Regions from separate parts of the Micromonospora sp. WMMC250 genome, predicted to be linked through region 1. Evidence: riboswitches for the same ligand, from Rfam matches in the RefSeq annotation. Region 1 holds a riboswitch; the other holds the start of a gene.
What was found. A riboswitch is a leader RNA that binds a small molecule or an ion and turns the genes downstream of it on or off. The one in region 1 is predicted to bind cyclic di-AMP.
Positions count from the first base shown of each region.

Region 2: linked by a shared signal. The riboswitch ahead of O3438_RS12390 (C39 family peptidase) and the one ahead of O3438_RS29855 (coiled-coil domain-containing protein) in region 1 are both predicted to bind cyclic di-AMP.

Region 1 covers NZ_JAPZBJ010000002.1:6,553,122-6,560,903, forward strand. Annotated here, with positions in the region: gene O3438_RS29850 (hypothetical protein) at 28-543, opposite strand; gene O3438_RS29855 (coiled-coil domain-containing protein) at 661-1,725, opposite strand; cyclic di-AMP (ydaO/yuaA leader) riboswitch at 1,730-1,861, opposite strand; gene O3438_RS29860 (cation diffusion facilitator family transporter) at 1,975-2,892, opposite strand; gene O3438_RS29865 (HelD family protein) at 2,999-5,116, opposite strand; gene O3438_RS29870 (alpha/beta fold hydrolase) at 5,225-6,172, opposite strand; gene O3438_RS29875 (carbonic anhydrase) at 6,342-6,965, shown strand; gene O3438_RS29880 (hypothetical protein) at 7,039-7,368, opposite strand; gene O3438_RS29885 (DUF3145 domain-containing protein) at 7,679-7,782, shown strand, end outside.
Region 2 covers NZ_JAPZBJ010000002.1:2,843,328-2,851,109, forward strand. Annotated here, with positions in the region: gene O3438_RS12380 (hypothetical protein) at 1-1,228, opposite strand, end outside; gene O3438_RS12385 (alpha/beta fold hydrolase) at 1,289-2,035, opposite strand; gene O3438_RS12390 (C39 family peptidase) at 2,170-3,018, opposite strand; cyclic di-AMP (ydaO/yuaA leader) riboswitch at 3,251-3,392, opposite strand; gene O3438_RS12395 (hypothetical protein) at 3,678-4,448, opposite strand; gene O3438_RS12400 (hypothetical protein) at 4,580-4,966, opposite strand; gene O3438_RS12405 (acyltransferase family protein) at 5,060-6,271, opposite strand; gene O3438_RS12410 (glycosyltransferase family 2 protein) at 6,581-7,756, shown strand.

The DNA.
Region 1 (7,782 bases):
GGGCGTCGTCCCGGCCGGGGGCGACGATCATGGCGGCGTGGGCACCGACGTGCGCGCTCTGCTCGCGGTGGTCGTTCGGGCGGCCTGCCGGCGGCCCCACGGCTTGTAGGTGGACAGCACCGTCGCGATGATCATGAGGGTGGTCGACACCGCGGGCGCGATCACCAGGTCGGCGCGATCGCGTGCGGGCAGGGCGGTGCCCAGCGCTCCGGCGTGCCGCAGATTCGGGGTGAGCAGGAACAGCACCAGCCCGACCATCACCGTGGTGATCACGAGTTTGACCAGCACCCACCGGTAGCGCAGGAGGCCCCACGGGGTGAGCAGCGCGCTGACGACACCGATCAGCCAGACCAGGACGCTCAGCGGTGCGAACAGGACGGTGCCGACCAGCGCGCCGACCGGGTAGAAGACGGCCGGGTCGGCGCCCCGCTGTACGGCGATGCCGAGGGTGAGCAGCACCAGGTCCGTGCCGAGCCAGCCCAGCGAGGTGATCAGGTGCAGGGTGAGCAGTGCCTTGCGGGCGGTGGGTGGGATCCGAGGCATACCGCGATGCTGCCCGCCGCTCGTTGCCGGGTCGTCCGACGACCGGCGACATCGGGTGTACGTCCCGCGACGTAGCCGTGGCCGGTGCCCCTCGACGGGGGCGCCGGCCACGAGCGGTCAGTAGACCGACAGGTGTACGTGGTTGGTGTGGTCGCTGGACGGGTCGCCGCCCGCCCCGCTGTACGACTTCCACCCGCTGCTGGGCAGCCAGATCTGCCGGTACCAGATCACGTACAGCACGGCGAGCCGGTCGGCGTTGCGGATGAAGTACGCCGCCAGGTTGTTGCCGTACGTCTTGTCCCCGCCGGTGGCGTCCCCGCCGAAGCCGCCCTTCTGCGCGGCGAAGTCGCAGGCTCGGCCCTTCGGGTGTTCGCCCGAGCCGCCGTTGCGGTGGCAGGAGACGTACCGGGTGAAGCCCGCGGCCTTGGCCTGGTTGAGCGCGTGCAGGGTGCGCGGGGTGATGCAGCCGCTGGCCGGCGTGGGGTCGTCGACGCTGCACGACTCCTTCGGCCAGGAGCCGTCGGAGTTGCGCGGCGCGGCCTTCGCGTTGCTGGTGGAGGTGCCCCGGTTGGAGCCCGTGTCGGCGGTGGTCTGTGGTTTCGGGGTGGTGGCGACGGCCAGGGCCCGCTCGGCCTGCTCCTTGCGCTTGGCCATCACCGCGACCTGTTTGCGTTGCTCGTTGATCTCACCGTCCAGGGCGGCGCGGGTGCGGTTGGCCTGGTCCTTGGTGGTGAGGAGGTCGCGCAGCACCCGGTCCTCGTTGGCGGCCACCGCGTCCAGGGAGGCGGCCCGGTCCATGAAGCCTTCCGGGGTGTTGCTGTTGAGCAGCGCCGAGATGGTGCTGAGGCGGCCGGTGCGGTACGCGACGCCGGCGATCTCGCCGACCTTGCCGCTGCGCTGGTCGAGTTCGACCTCGATGGTCTTCAGTTGGGTGGTGAGCTGCTGCTGCCGCTGCACGGAGGTGTCCAGGGCGCGTTTCGCGTCCAGGTAGCCCTTGCTGGCGGCCTCGAGCTGGGCGCGGAGTGCCGGGGTGCCGCCCTCTTCGTCGGAGTCGGGTGCGGCGGCCCGCTGGCCGGTTGGGGGAGCGGCCGAGGCGGTGCCGGCCGGGAGCGCGACGCCGAGAGCGAGCATCGCGACGATCAGGGCCGCCAGTCGGGCGGCAGGTGGTCGTGCTGGTGCCACTGCGCATTCCTTCCGTCAGCCGCCGACCGGGTTAGCTGACGGGTTCGGGACGGAAGATCCCTACCGCTGACGCGGATGCACCCCAGGAACGTGGTTCCCCGGTTCGCCCGTGTGGGCGATTAGGCGACGACCACCACCGGCGCCGGGAGGCGCCGCCTGGTGGCGGCCGGGACAGAGCCTACCGGTACCGGTGGGGCGGCTGCAGCGAATGTGACGGACGGTGAGTACGTCAGCACGGGGAACTCACCCTCACCACTCGATCGAGCCGCACGCCCCGGAGGCGGCGCCCGGCTCGATCTGCAACGTCGCGTGCTCGATCCGGAAGTCGTCGTGCAGGGCCGTACGCGCGGCGGTGAGCACCGCGCCGACCTCTGCGCCCGGCTCCATGGTGAGGTGTGCGGAGGCCACGTCCATGCCCGAGGTGAGCGTCCAGACGTGCAGGTCGTGCACCTCGACCACGCCGGGGACCGCAGCCAGCCGGTCGTGCACGGCGGTCACCTGGAGGTGTTCCGGTGCGGCCTGCACCAGGATGCGGATGGCTGCCCGGGCCAGCCGCCAGGTGCGCGGCAGGATGAACACACCGATGGCGACGGCGACCAGCGGGTCGGCCCACCACCAGTCGGTGACGGTGATGAGCAGTGCCGCGCCGATCACGCCGACCGAGCCGAGCAGGTCGCCGAGGACCTCCAGGTAGGCACCCTGGATGTTGATGCTCTCCCGCGCGCCGGCGCGCAGGAGGGCGAAGGCGACGATGTTGGCGAGCAGGCCGAGGACGGCCACCACGAGCATCGGACCGGTGATGACCTCGTGCGGGTCGCCGAAGCGGCGGATCGCCTCGATCACCACGTAGACCGCGACGCCGGAGAGCAGGACGGCGTTGGCCAGTGCGGCGAGCACCTCGAGTCGGTAGAGCCCGAAGGTGCGCTGCGGGTCGCCGGTGGCGCGCCGGGTCGCGGTGATCGCGGCGAGCGCCATGCCGATGCCGAGCACGTCGGTGAACATGTGTCCGGCGTCGGAGAGCAGGGCGAGTGACCCGGTGTGCAGGGCGGTGACCGCCTCGACCACCATCAGGGTGGCGAGCAGCCCGAATGCCGCCCAGAGTCGACCCCGGTGTTGGTGTGCGGCATTGGCGACGGATCCGTGGTGGTGGTCATGACCTGCGCCCACGTGAACTACCTTCCGCCGCCGTCCGAGGTCCGGTCCAATGTATGTTCACATCGCAATGTGTGCAAGTGTGCGGGTCGCGCCTCCCGCCGGCGGTCGCTCGCGCAGATCAGCCGGTCGGGTCGATGGTGGTGAGTCGCTGGGTGGCCCGGGACAGCGCCACGTACAGGGTGCGTACCCCGGCACCCGGATCCGCCCGGATCTCGCTCGGGGCGACCAGCACGACTCCGTCGTACTCCATGCCCTTGGCCTCCAGGCTGGTGACCACCTGCAACCTCGGCGCGTCCAGCGCGTCCAGCCAGCCGGCGACCTCGTCGCGACGCGGCACCGGCGTGATCACGCCGACCGTGCCCTCCACCTCGGCCAGCAGGTCGGCGGCGGCCTTCACGGTCGCGGTCTCCAACCCCGTCGCCGGCACCACCAGCTCGACCGGATCGACGCCGGTGGACCGGACGGCGGTCGGCAGCGGCAGGTCCGGGTAGAGCCGACGGATCTCCGCCGCCGCCACCGCGAAGATCTCCGAGGAGTTGCGGTAGTTGGTGGTGAGCGTGAAGTCGTGCCGCTTGCGCCGGCCCAACGCCTGGTCCCGGGCCCGGTCCAACTCGTCGGGATCGCCGGTCCACGCGGTCTGCGCCGGGTCACCCACCACCGTCCAGGAGGCCAGCCGACCACGACGGCCGATCATCCGCCACTGCATCGGCGAGACGTCCTGCGCCTCGTCGACCACCACGTGCGCGTAGTCCCGGTAGTCCTCCGGGCGCTCCCGGGCCGCCGCGCGGGCGGCCCGCTGCCGGTCGGCGGCGGTGCTCAGCTCGCGTACGCCGCCAGCCAGCTGGAACGGGTCGCGACGGGCCCGGGCCGGCTGCACCGGCTTGCCGAGCAGCGCGTCCAACTCGTCCAGCAGCGCGATGTCGGCGATGGTCAGCCCGGTCGAGTCCAGATCCCGGTACGCGGTGGTGAGCAGCCGGATCTCCGCGTTGGAGAGGATCCCCCCGGCGTACCGGCGCAGCCGGTCCGGCTGAGCCAGCCAGCCGAGCACGTGCCGAGGGTGCAGACGAGGCCACCACGCCTTGAGGAACTCCCGGAACTCCGACCGCTCGGCGATCTCCGCCTCGAAGGCCCGCTGTTCCGGCAGTCGGGTGACGCCCACCTCTCGGGCCTGCGCCCAGAGCGCGGCGAACACCCCGTCGAAGCCGGCCCGGCGCACCTCGTTGCGTCGGGCGCCCCGGTGCAGCGCGCGGTCCCGGATCCGGTCCAGCGTCGTCCGGTCCAGCCGCAGCAGCGTGCCCCGGTACAGCAGCCGCAGCTCACCCGGGCCGCCCGGCACCGCGTCGCGGGCCGCCCGCTCCAGCACCCGACGCATCCGCAGCGAACCCTTCACCGCCGCCACCTGGGGTGGGTCGGTGCGGGTGGCGCTCATCCCCGGGAAGAGGGTGCCCAACGAGTGCAGGGTCGCGGTGTCCTCGCCGAGCGACGGCAGCACCGAGCCGATGTACTCCACGAACACCGACGACGGGCCCACCACCAGGATGCCGCCGCCCGCGTACCGGCTGCGGTCGGAGTAGAGCAGGAACGCGGCTCGGTGCAGGGCGACGGCGGTCTTGCCGGTGCCGGGGCCGCCGGCGACGATCGTCACCCCGGAACCGGGCGAACGGATCGCCTCGTCCTGCTCGCGCTGGATGGTCGCCACGATGTCCCGCATGCCCCGGCCGGTGGCCTTGGACAGGGTGGCCAGCAGCGCTCCGTCGCCGACGACCGTCATCCCCTCCGGGGCGGCGGTCGGATCCAGCAGGTCGTCCTCGATGCGGGTGACCCGTTCGGCGCGGGACTGGATCGTGCGGCGACGCACCACGTCCAGCGGCTGCGCCGGGGTGGCCTGGTAGAAGGCGGCGGCCGCCGGCGCCCGCCAGTCCACGACCAGCGTGGTGGCGTCCTCGTCCCGGATGCCGAGCCGCCCGACGTGCAGCACCTGACGGTCGCGTAGGTCCAGTCGGCCGAAGACGAGCCCCTCGTGCTCGGCGTCCAGCGTGTGCCGCCGCTGTGCCGCGTGGAAGACCATCGCGTCGCGCTCCACCAGCGCGCCGTGCGTGCCCACCCGAGCCATCCGGTAGCCGTCGCGCTCGGCGCGGACCGCCGACCGCCGCAGTTCGGCCAACCGGGCGTACACCCGGTCGAGGTGGCGTTGCTCGACGGCGATCTCCTGCTCCAGGCCGGTCTGGTCGGTCAACGCACGCTCCTTCGACTGTCGCCGGCAGGCGGCGGGAACCGCGCAGGCCAACCGCAGAAGGGTACGGCCCCGCGCCCGGCCCGCCGCGCCCGAGGTGCGAGAACGTGGTCAGACGCCGGTCCCGGCGGGGGTCGCGTCGAGGCTGTGGGGCGGCGGTTCGGCGAGCACCCGACGCAGGACACCGGTGAGCGCGGCGGTGACCTCGTCCGGGCGCTCCATCATCAGCATGTGCCCGGCACCAGGGCAGATGGTCAGCTCGGTGGCCGGCAGGGCCGCCGCGATCGACTCGGCGCACGGCGGTGGGGTCAGCCGGTCCCGGTCGCCGACCAGAGCGGCGGCCGGCAGGTGAGCCAGCGCGGCGAGGGTGTCCAGGCGGTGCTGGGCGCCGATGGAGGCGCGGAACCCGCCGATCGAGCGCAGCGAGGCACGAGCCACCGCCGAGGTCACCAGGCGGAGATCGGACGGGTCGCAGCGGTCGCCGAAGAGCATCCAGCGGATGCTCGGTCGCAACGCGTTCAGCAGAGCCCGGGGCGCACGCCAGGAGCCGCATCGGGCCAACACCCCGGCACCCGTCGTCTCGGCCAGCCGGATCAGTCGGGCGATCCGCGGCGAGAGGCCGTAGACGGTGTGCGTGTGCCCCTCCGCGGTGGTCGAGACGAAGACCAGCCCGCAGGTACGGGCGGCGAAGTGCGCGGGGTGGCGGTGGGCGTACTCCATGATCGTCATGCCGCCCATCGAGTGCCCGACCAGGACGACGGGCCCGGTCGGCGCCACCGTGTCGATCACCGTGGCCAGGTCGTCGCCGAGCTGGGCCACTGTGGCGGTGGGCAGCGCCATGCAGCTGGAATGGCCGTGCCCCCGCGCGTCGTAGGTGACCACCCGCACCGCCCCGCCGACCGGCGCCGTGCCGAGTGCGGCCACCTGCCGGTGCCAGGCGCGCCCGTCCAGCGTCCAGCCGTGCAGCAGGACGACTGTCACCTGGGCGTCCGCCGGCCCCGTCACCTCGACGTTGAGCCGTACGCCGTCCGGCATTCTCACCTCGAACCGCTCCGGCATCGCCACCTCCCCAGGGCCGCCCAGCACCACCAGCACCGGGATACCCGGCGGTAACACCGGCTACCCGTCATGAGACCACGCCAATCGCGTCGGGGCGAACATTCCCGACCTCGCCCGTGGTCGTCGGCGGGAGACCAAGCTGAACGGCATGGGGTCCTCGGGAGCGCCCATGGGTGGTACGCCGGGGCAGGGACGGCAGGCCGGCGGTACGCCCCGCGCCGCGCTCGCCGACCTGCTCGCCGGGAACCGGCGGTTCGTCAGCGGCCAGCCGATCCACGGGCACGACGTCACGGCCGCCGCAGCCGCCTCCGGCGACCAGCAGCCGTACGCGGTGGTGCTCGGCTGCATCGACTCGCGGGTGCCGCTGGAGGCGATCTTCGACCAGACGTTCGGGGCGATCTGTGTGATCCGTACCGGCGGGCACGTGCTCGACCGGGCGGTGTGCGGCTCCATCGAGTACGTGGTCGGGCAGCTCGGCGTACCGCTGGTGATGGTTCTGGGCCACGAGCGGTGCGGCGCGGTGGGTGCGGCGGTGGACGCGCTGCGCACCGGGGAGCGTCCCGGGGGGTCGCTTGCGTACCTGGTGGATGAGATCGCCCCGGCGGTGACCGAGATCGGGCTCGACGACCCGGCGGTGCACCCGCTGGCGATTCGCCGGCACGTCCGGCGGACGGTGCGCACGCTGCGCGACGACGACCTGCTGGCCGGGCCGGTGGCCACCGGGCGGGTGGCGGTGACCGGCGGCCTCTACGACCTGGCCACCGGCGAGGTAGCCCTACTCGACCCAGGCTGACCGGGCCCGGACGCGAAACCGCCCGCCGGGAACTCCCGGCGGGCGGTTTCAGATGATGCGGTGGGGGAGGGGCTCAGCCCTCGAAGACACCGGCAGCGACGAGGCGCTTCTCGGTGGCCTCCCAGCCGTCACCCGGGTGGGTGGCAGCCAGGTTGTTGATCTCCGCCCGGATCTTGGCGGCGTGGCCGGCGGCGGCCAGCACGCGGATCTCCTCGACGAAGGCGTCCGAGTCGGTGCGCAGGTGCGCGGTCTTGCCGTTGGTCAGGTTCCGCACGTAGGCGTGCTTGCCGCCGTTGAGCGGGATGAGGTACTTGAACTCGCCCAGCACGCTGAGGGCGCCACCCTGGCCAGCCTGGCCGGCCCGGACTGACGCGCGCGCGGTCTTAGAGGTGTTGCTCGCCACGGAGGTACTCCTTGCAAGACGTACGGGAGGACTTGAACGTCCGGGGGCTGTGTGCGGGCCGATCGTGACTCCGGCTCGCGTAGGTGTAACGCGGCATAAGCCGCCGGTGGAACTGTACAGGACCACGACATCATGCTGGTCGTCGCGGTGTCCTGAGAGGCAACGGCAGCCACCCGTCCGGCTATTCCACCCGGCGTTTTTTCCGATTCCCTGGCGCACCACGCGTCACAGGAGTCATCATGTGGTGCACGAGCCACCTGGGTGGTCGAGGTCGTAGGGGAAGACGCACCTCGCTCTCCGGGAGGTCACCGTGCCAACGCGTGGCGTCGTATACGTCCACTCGACCCCGCTCGCCGTGTGCTCACACGTCGAGTGGGCGATCGCGCGCGTCCTAGCCGCGCCGGTCAACCTGCA
Region 2 (7,782 bases), 3.7 Mb from region 1:
CGGCGGTCGCGAGGCCGTCGGCCGACTCGGGAACCGAGCGTACCCAGGGGCGAAGATCCGTCGATGCGACGACGACCTCCACGATTTCCTCGGCGGTCATCAACGTGGCCCCGAGGTGGGCGACGATCCGCAGCCGTCCGTCGGCCAGGATCTCGGTGCTGGTGGAATCGATGTCATCGTCCTCGACTCGACAGAGGCCCCGGACCACGGCCCTGACGTCCGCGACCGGGTCGGTGACGTCGACCACCAGCAGGACACGTACGGCGTCGCGCAACGCCTCCTCGATCGCGCGGATCAACTCGGCCTCGTCCGGACCGTCCTCGTCCCGCCCTCGGAGCACCATCTCCCGGGTCTCCACCGGCCGGTCGACCGGCCCCGGGTCGAACGGGTCGATTCCGGTCCGCACGTACAGCGCCTCGACCGCCGGCGCGTCGCCGAGCGGCCGGGTCGTCTCCATCGCCGCCACCATCCACGTTCCGAGCGGTGACCTGCGTAGGTGCCCCGACGGCAACCCGAACTCGGCGGCCACGGCGGCCACACCGGCCCCGAAGGGAGCCTGCGGTGACACGTCGACCAGAGGTAGCACCAGGAGCAGGGCCAGACTCCAGACGCCGTCGTCGGTCGCCATCTGTCGCAGGTCGACGGACCACACGTCCGGCCGCCCGAGCAGCGGAAGGCAGCGGGCCAGAGCCGTGTCGAGATCGGGGGCGGTCAGCCGGGCGTGCACCCGGGCCACCACGTCGTCGTCGGACGCCGCCGCCGGCAGCCGCCTGACCCGTCGCCGGACAGGAACGATGGACTCGTCGGCGGGCAGCCACTCCGGCGGGTCCCACCACTCGCCTTCGGTGTCGGCGGCCGCGCGGATGGACACACAGATCGGCGTCACGCCGTCGGTCGTCCGCTCCCGACCGGCGGCGAAACCCATCGGGTGACCGGCCGCCGATTCGTCCACCTCGAGATCGCCACGGCTCCATCGGAAGCGCGTCAGCAGTGGCGCGGCCAGGTGACGCACCGCCTCAGCGCCCGGAGCGGACGGGACGGACGGCATCAGCGTCAGGTCGACGTTCACCCCGTCGCGGGGACCGTCGGCGTCGGTGCGGGACGCCACCAGACCCACCGCGCCGAGCGAGGCGACCAGGGACCGACACCGACGCGCGGCATCGTCGAGTCGAGCGTCGACGACATTCAGGCTCACGTCGACCACAAGGGACGGATCAATGGCAGGCATCCGGGCGAATGTAGGCGTCGGAGAGACGGCCGCACGACCGATATTTCCGCTCGGGACCGCTCAGCGGTACGGGTCGAGCAACGCCAGCACGGCCGCCGGGTCCTCCACGTGCGCGTTGTGGCCGAGACCGGGCAACGTGGCGACCGGGACCCCGTACTCCTTGAGCTGTTCGTCGCTGACCATCGGGTCGTGTTCCCCGCGCGCCAGCACGACCGGCGCGTCGGTCGCCGCCAGCAGCGCGGCCAGGTCGGGCTCACCGACGGCGAACGCGGTCGGGTCCATGGCGAGGCGCCACCGGCCGTCGACCTGACGCAGGCCGGCGTCCACCACCGGATGGTCCGGCGGGACCAGGCCGGCCAGGCCGGACACCCGAAGGTAGCGGCGCGCGGCCTCGGCGCGGGTGGCGAACCAGCTGACCGGGCGGGCGGCGAGGTCAGCGGCGCGGGTCAGCTCGTCGGGTGACCAGACGGCCTTGATGCCCAGCCCGACCACGGCGTCCACGGGCGTCCCGGCGGCGCGGGCGGCCAGCGCGAGACCGACCACCCCACCCAGCGAGTGCCCGAGCACGACGAGCCGGTCGCCGGGCGCCAGGCCGCGCGCTATCCGGTCGGCGAACCCCGCAAAGGTGTACGACGGCAGCGGCTCCGCCCAGCCGTGGCCGGCGAGGTCCGGTGCCAGCCACCGCCCCGCCCAGCGCTGCTCCAGCAGCGGCGCCCACGGCAACCAGACGTCCCCGGTCGTGCCCATTCCGTGCAGGAGCAGCAGGACCCGCCCGCGACCGGCTTGACCACCCGATTCATCCACCACGGCCGCAGTCTCCCACGGTTCACGGCCCGGTACGAGAGTCGTCCCTCCCGGGAGACGCTGCCGGCACCGACGGAAACGCCGCGGGCGTCGGCCCCTTGTGGGGGACGACGCCCGCGGCGGTCAGCGTGCCTGGGTCAGGCGGAGTAGCCCCGGCTGGCGATCCAGTTGGCCAGGTCGATGGTGGTGATCCAGTACGACGGGTCGGCCGCGTTGGCCGAGTCGGCGATCCGGACGGTACGGCCGTTGTCCTTGTAACCCACGACGGCGATGTAGTGACCGCCACCGTAGGAGTGGTAACCGCCGTCGGTGTCGACGGCGTCGCCGACGACGTTCGCGACCACGCCACGGCCGTCGGTGATGGCCTTGACGACGTCGGCCTGGAGCCGGCCCATCTGGGCCGGGCTGGGGGCGCCGGCGAACATCCGGGTCCGGTACGGGGCGCCCTTCACCTCGGCGTTGAGGACCCGGGTGGTGTCCTCGGCGGAGTTGGTGCCCATCTCGGTGGTGCCCAGCTCGGCGCCGAGCTCCTCCTGGGTGCGGTCGATACCGGCGGCACTGAGGGCGTTCCGGGTGGCCGCCGGGCCGCAGTTGTAGTACGTGTTCTGCGCCTCGTAGTCGTAGTCCAGCACCTTGGTCGCGGGCGGCTTCGGCGGCGTCGGCTTACGGGTGAGGTCGGGGTTGGCCTTGGCCTTGGCCGCCGGCGACGCGGCGGTGGTGGCCGGAGCGGCGGTGCTCGGCGCGGCGCTTGCCGACGGGGACGCCTCACGCACCTCGCCGCGGGAGGCGGCGACGTCGCTGCGCATCTCGGCGACAGTGGTCGCGGTGCGCTGGCCGGCGGGTGCGTCGTCGGCGGTGGTGAGCAGGGCGCCGGTGGTGGTGGCGATCGCGAGGGCCGCAGCCGAGGCGGCAACGATCTGGTACGGGCGCTCGGTGGCGAAACGGCGGAGCTGACGCTGCAGGGTGTGCTTCACGGGGTCCTCCACGGATCGGGGGGAGAGCGGCACACCGGCGACCGGACCGGTATCCGGGCAGGCGCCAGCGCGCGGACCGTGGTCCGCGGATGGTGAACCGCTCAGGGGAACGCCCGGCGTGGCCGGGCGGTTAGGCGATGACCCGGGGGTCAGCTCACCGTCACTGGACGAATGAGCGGGGGCACCGCTGCGCCGTGGAGGCGAGGGAACAACCGAGGGGTGGAAAGGTGCTGCACGAGGATGGAACTCCTTCCGACACCGCCTACCGGGTTAGCTGACGGATTCGGGCGGGAAGATCGCCCTACCGCGGGCTCTGGCTCGCGGATTCACCCCGGACTTACTGGTGGGTCCCCGGTTCGTTCATCACGATTGAGCGGGTCGGCGCGGCGTCGCCTCTTGCGATCGGTTACCGCACCGGACGGGACGACAGTACTGGCCCGTCCGCACCCCTGCCAAGCCAGCACCACCTGCGTAAACCTGAAATGGAGCGGCAATTTCTGCGCGTATTGCCGATGACGTGACTCGATGGGACAAGCGGTTACGGTGACGCCTACGGTCGACAACCGGACAGGCCGCCGAGAATGCGACCAGATTCATCGGAAGATTCGCGCCGATCGTGCCGGACGCCCGAATTCCGGTCGGCGTGAGCCGGCTCACGTCACGGATCGGGCTCAACTCGCCCGCGCCGGCCGCCACCGCGCCACCAGAGCGGGTCGGAACGCACCGGTCACCGCTCGCCGCGCGGGCAGCGGGTTCGGTCGCAGCCGGGCCGCCGCCGCGCAGCTCTCCGTCGCGAGTGCTCGCGCTGAGTCGGCAGCCAGTTCCGCGTCCCGCCAGGCAGCCCGCTCCCGGAATGCGGCGGCCTGGTAGTCGGCCAGCCGGGTGTCCCGGATCGTCCGGCTGAGCAGCACCTCCTGCTCGACCGGGTGCCGCCGGGGATCCCAGCCGCGCCGGTGCGCGAACACGTCGCCGAGTTGCGCCATGCTCAGGTCACCCCGCCAGTACGCCGTCATCGCGGCCCGGTGCAGGTAGCGCTCGCGGGCGGCGTACTCGGCCGGCGTGTGGGGGGTCTGCGGGGTGGGCAGCGCCTCGGCGCCCGCGAAGCGACGGGCGGCGGTGTCCGCCTCGTCGTACGCGGCCCAGGCCCGTTCCATTTCCTCCTGAGCGGTCAACCAGTCAGCACGTCGCCGCTGCGCGGTCCGGGCCGCCCCGGTCGCGGCGACCGCCACCTCCTCGGCGTACCGGCGCATGTCGGCGGCCTCGGCGGCGGCCACCTCACGAGCGGTGAGGGCGGCCGTGTGCGGGTCGTCCGGGGGTGTTTCCCGCTCGGGGCGGGCCACCAGCAGGGCGAGTACGCCCAGGGCCAGCAGGAACAGGGTGGACCAGATGGCGGCGGCCTGCGGCACCTCGGTCACGAACTGGTAGAAGACAGCGGTCTCCATGGTCGGCACCTCGGGAGAGAGCGATGCGATGGGGAGCCCCACCGCCACCGGGCCAGGGCGGAGCACGGGCCGGCGGGGCGCGGAGCTGGTGGGTCGACAGGCGCGGCGGGCGGGACGCTCGTCCCGGTCACTCAGCGCCCGGGTGGCGCCCGGGGTGCCCGGCTGCTCGGGCCGTGGACCAGGGGCAGCCGGTCGGAGTCGGCCACGCGCACCGGCCGCGGGCCGGTCGGTGCGGCGGCCTGGGCGCCGGGCGGAGCCGATTGCGGGTCGACCGACCACGCTGGGGAGGACTCCTCGACGGGCTCCCCGGTCGCCGCCTGCGCCTCGTGCACCGCCCCCTGTGCGCAGGTGGACGGGCAGGTCGCCGGGAGTGATCCGAGGGCAAACGGGGTTGGCACGGCGGCCGAGGCCGGGCCCGCGCCGAGCGCCAGGGCCGCGACGACGGCGAGGCTGGTCAGCACCCGCGTCGCCCAGCGCGCCACCCACCACAGCGGACAGGTGAACGCGACCGGAAGCACGACCTCACGCTACCGTCGTGCCGACCTTGACGCACCGACCACGGGCGTGTCGTCGCACGCCGCGCCGAACCCCACTGAGCAGGGTGGACGGTGTCAGCGCGAGTCGACGTACCGTGATGGGTCGTTGGTCTGCCCGCTCTCCCCGGCGGCGTCGGCCGGCGGGTCGGCGGCGGCGGGACCGGCCTCGCGTTGCCGCGGAACGGACGCCGACCGGGCCGGGCGGCGCGGTGCGAGTCGACGCATCATCGGCGTCTCCACGAAGCGGTGCAGCAGCCCGGCGAGGACCAGGTTCACCGCCAGGAAGCCGAGCACCACTGCCGGTCCGCGCCAGCCCGTGAACCCGGTCCCCCAGTCACCGCTCCACCGCAGCACACTCGTCATCACCAGGACGTGGACCAGGTAGAAGGCGAACGAGACCTCCCCGAGCCAGACCAGCGGACGGGACCGCCACGGTGAGCGCCTGTCCCGCACGTCGGCGTCCGCGGCGGCGGTGATCACCAGCAGGTACGCGACGGCGAGCAGCGTGGTCCACAACTCCGCGCGGATCCACTGCGCGGCCGCCACCCAGGTGCCCACGAAGACCAGGCTGGCGACGGTGAGCCCCGGGCCGCGCCAGAGACCCCGCCGCATCAGCTCGGCCGCCACGGCGCCCAACCAGAACTCCAGTGACCGTACGGGCGGGAAGATCTGGGTGAACCACCACCGGCTCACCTCCGGCACCAACTGCTGGGCCGGCCAGAGCGCGAGGATCAGCAGCGGCAGCGCCACGATCAGCACCCAGAGCAGCTTCGGGTTGGCCCGGCGTAGCAGCGGCAGCGCCAGGGGCAGGCACAGGTAGAAGAAGAACTCGCAGGAGAGCGACCAGCTCACCGTGTTGACGCTGTAGAACCAACCCATGCGCGGGTCCCACGCCTGCAACAGCAGCAGGTTCTCCAGCGCGACCGCCGGCAGGACCGGGTCGGCGAACCACCAGGCGACCAGCAGGGCCGCACCCCAGAGCACCACGTGGTTCGGGTAGATCTTGGCAACCCGCCGCCGCCAGAAGGTGCGCCGGGAGTCGCCGACGCGGGCCGACCAGACCAGCACGAAACCACTGAGGATGAAGAAGAACTGCACCCCGGACAGGCCGAGCGTGAACAGCGCGTCGACCACCGCCTTGTAGTCCGGTTCGGCGATGATCCGCATGGTGCCGGCGTGGAAGCCGAAGACCAGCAACGCGGCGATCCAGCGCAGCCCGGTCAGCGAGGGCAGCCGGGCGGGCGTGCCGGCGGGCCGGGCGGTCGACACCGCAGCGGCGCTGGTCATGCCGGGATCCTGAAGATCCGCAGGGTCACCAGCACGTCCGTATCCTCCTCGGCGCGGCGTCGGACGACGCGACGGCGACGCCCGCGACGGCCCGGCAGGGCCGCACCGAGGCACCCTACCGGGTCACTCCCGGGTGAACCGGACGTGTCCCGCCCGCCGACGGCGCTACGGGCACGCCACGGTGGCCAGATCGGTGGGCTGCGGGCCGGCCGCCGTTAACCTCCCGCTCGGGGGGAGTTCAGGGACTCCACCATCGGCGGTCACGTCAGGTTCCGGGTTCGGCCACCCTGACCGTCAAAGGTGGCGGGCGTGGTCAATGAGCCGACGCACGCACCGCTGCTGAGCATCGTCGTGCCCGTGTACGGCGTCGAGGCATACCTGTACCAGTGCCTGGAGTCGATCCGGGCCGACATCCCGGCGGGTGAGTCGGACGCGGTCGAGATGATCGCCGTCGACGACGCCTCCCCGGACGGCTGCGGCGACATGCTCCGCTCCTACGCCGCCGGCCGCGACGGTGTCCGCGTCGTGCACCTGAGCAGCAACGTGGGCCTGGGCCTGGCCCGCAACGCCGGGCTCGACGTGGCCACCGGCCGGTACGTCTGGTTCGTCGACAGCGACGACTGGTTGCCGCCGGGCACGATCCCCGCGGTGCTGGACCGGCTGCGCCAGCACGAGCCCGACGTGCTGATGCTGGATCACCTGCGGGTGCACGAGGACGGCCGCCGGGAGGTCGACGCGAGCAGTCACCTGCTGCGCGGCATCCCCGGCGTGACACGCCTCGACGACCAGCCGCACCTGCTGCGGGTGCAGCACACCGCCTGGAACAAGGTGGTCCGGCGAGACTTCCTGGACCAGTTGGAGCTGCGCTTCTTCCCCGGCTGGTACGAGGACATCCCGTTCAGCCACCCCCTGCTCATCGGCGCCGAGAAGATCTCCGTGCTGGACCGGGTGTGCTACCTGTACCGGCAGGGTCGGCACGGCGCGATCACCTCCACCCGCAGCGGCCGGCACTTCGACGCGTTCGCCCAGTACGAGCGGCTGCTGGACTGGGTCGCCCGCAAGCACCCGGACGAGCGGTTGCAGGCCGAACTGTTCCAGCTGATGATCAACCACTATCTGGTGGTGGTGGGCAACGACGGGCGCCTGCACCCACACCTGCGGCGGGACTTCTTCCACCGGGCCGCCGAGCACTACCGCCGGTACCTGCCCGCCGGTGGCTATCCGCTGCCGCCCGGCGTGACCGGGCTCAAGCACCGCCTCGTCGGGCGCGGCGACTGGCTGGCGTATTCGGCTCTGCGCCAGGCGCACCGGGTCGCCGGTCGCCTGCGTCGCACCGGCCCGGCGGGCGGCGTCGACTCTGGTTCCGGCTCGGTCACCGCCGACGACGACCCGGGGCGAGGGGCGGGCACCGCGACGACAGGTGACGGCGAGGTCGTCACGACCGCCCAGCGGCACGACGCGCTGGCCGGGAGCCGCCGGCAGTGAACGCCGCCCCCGCACCACACGCCGGG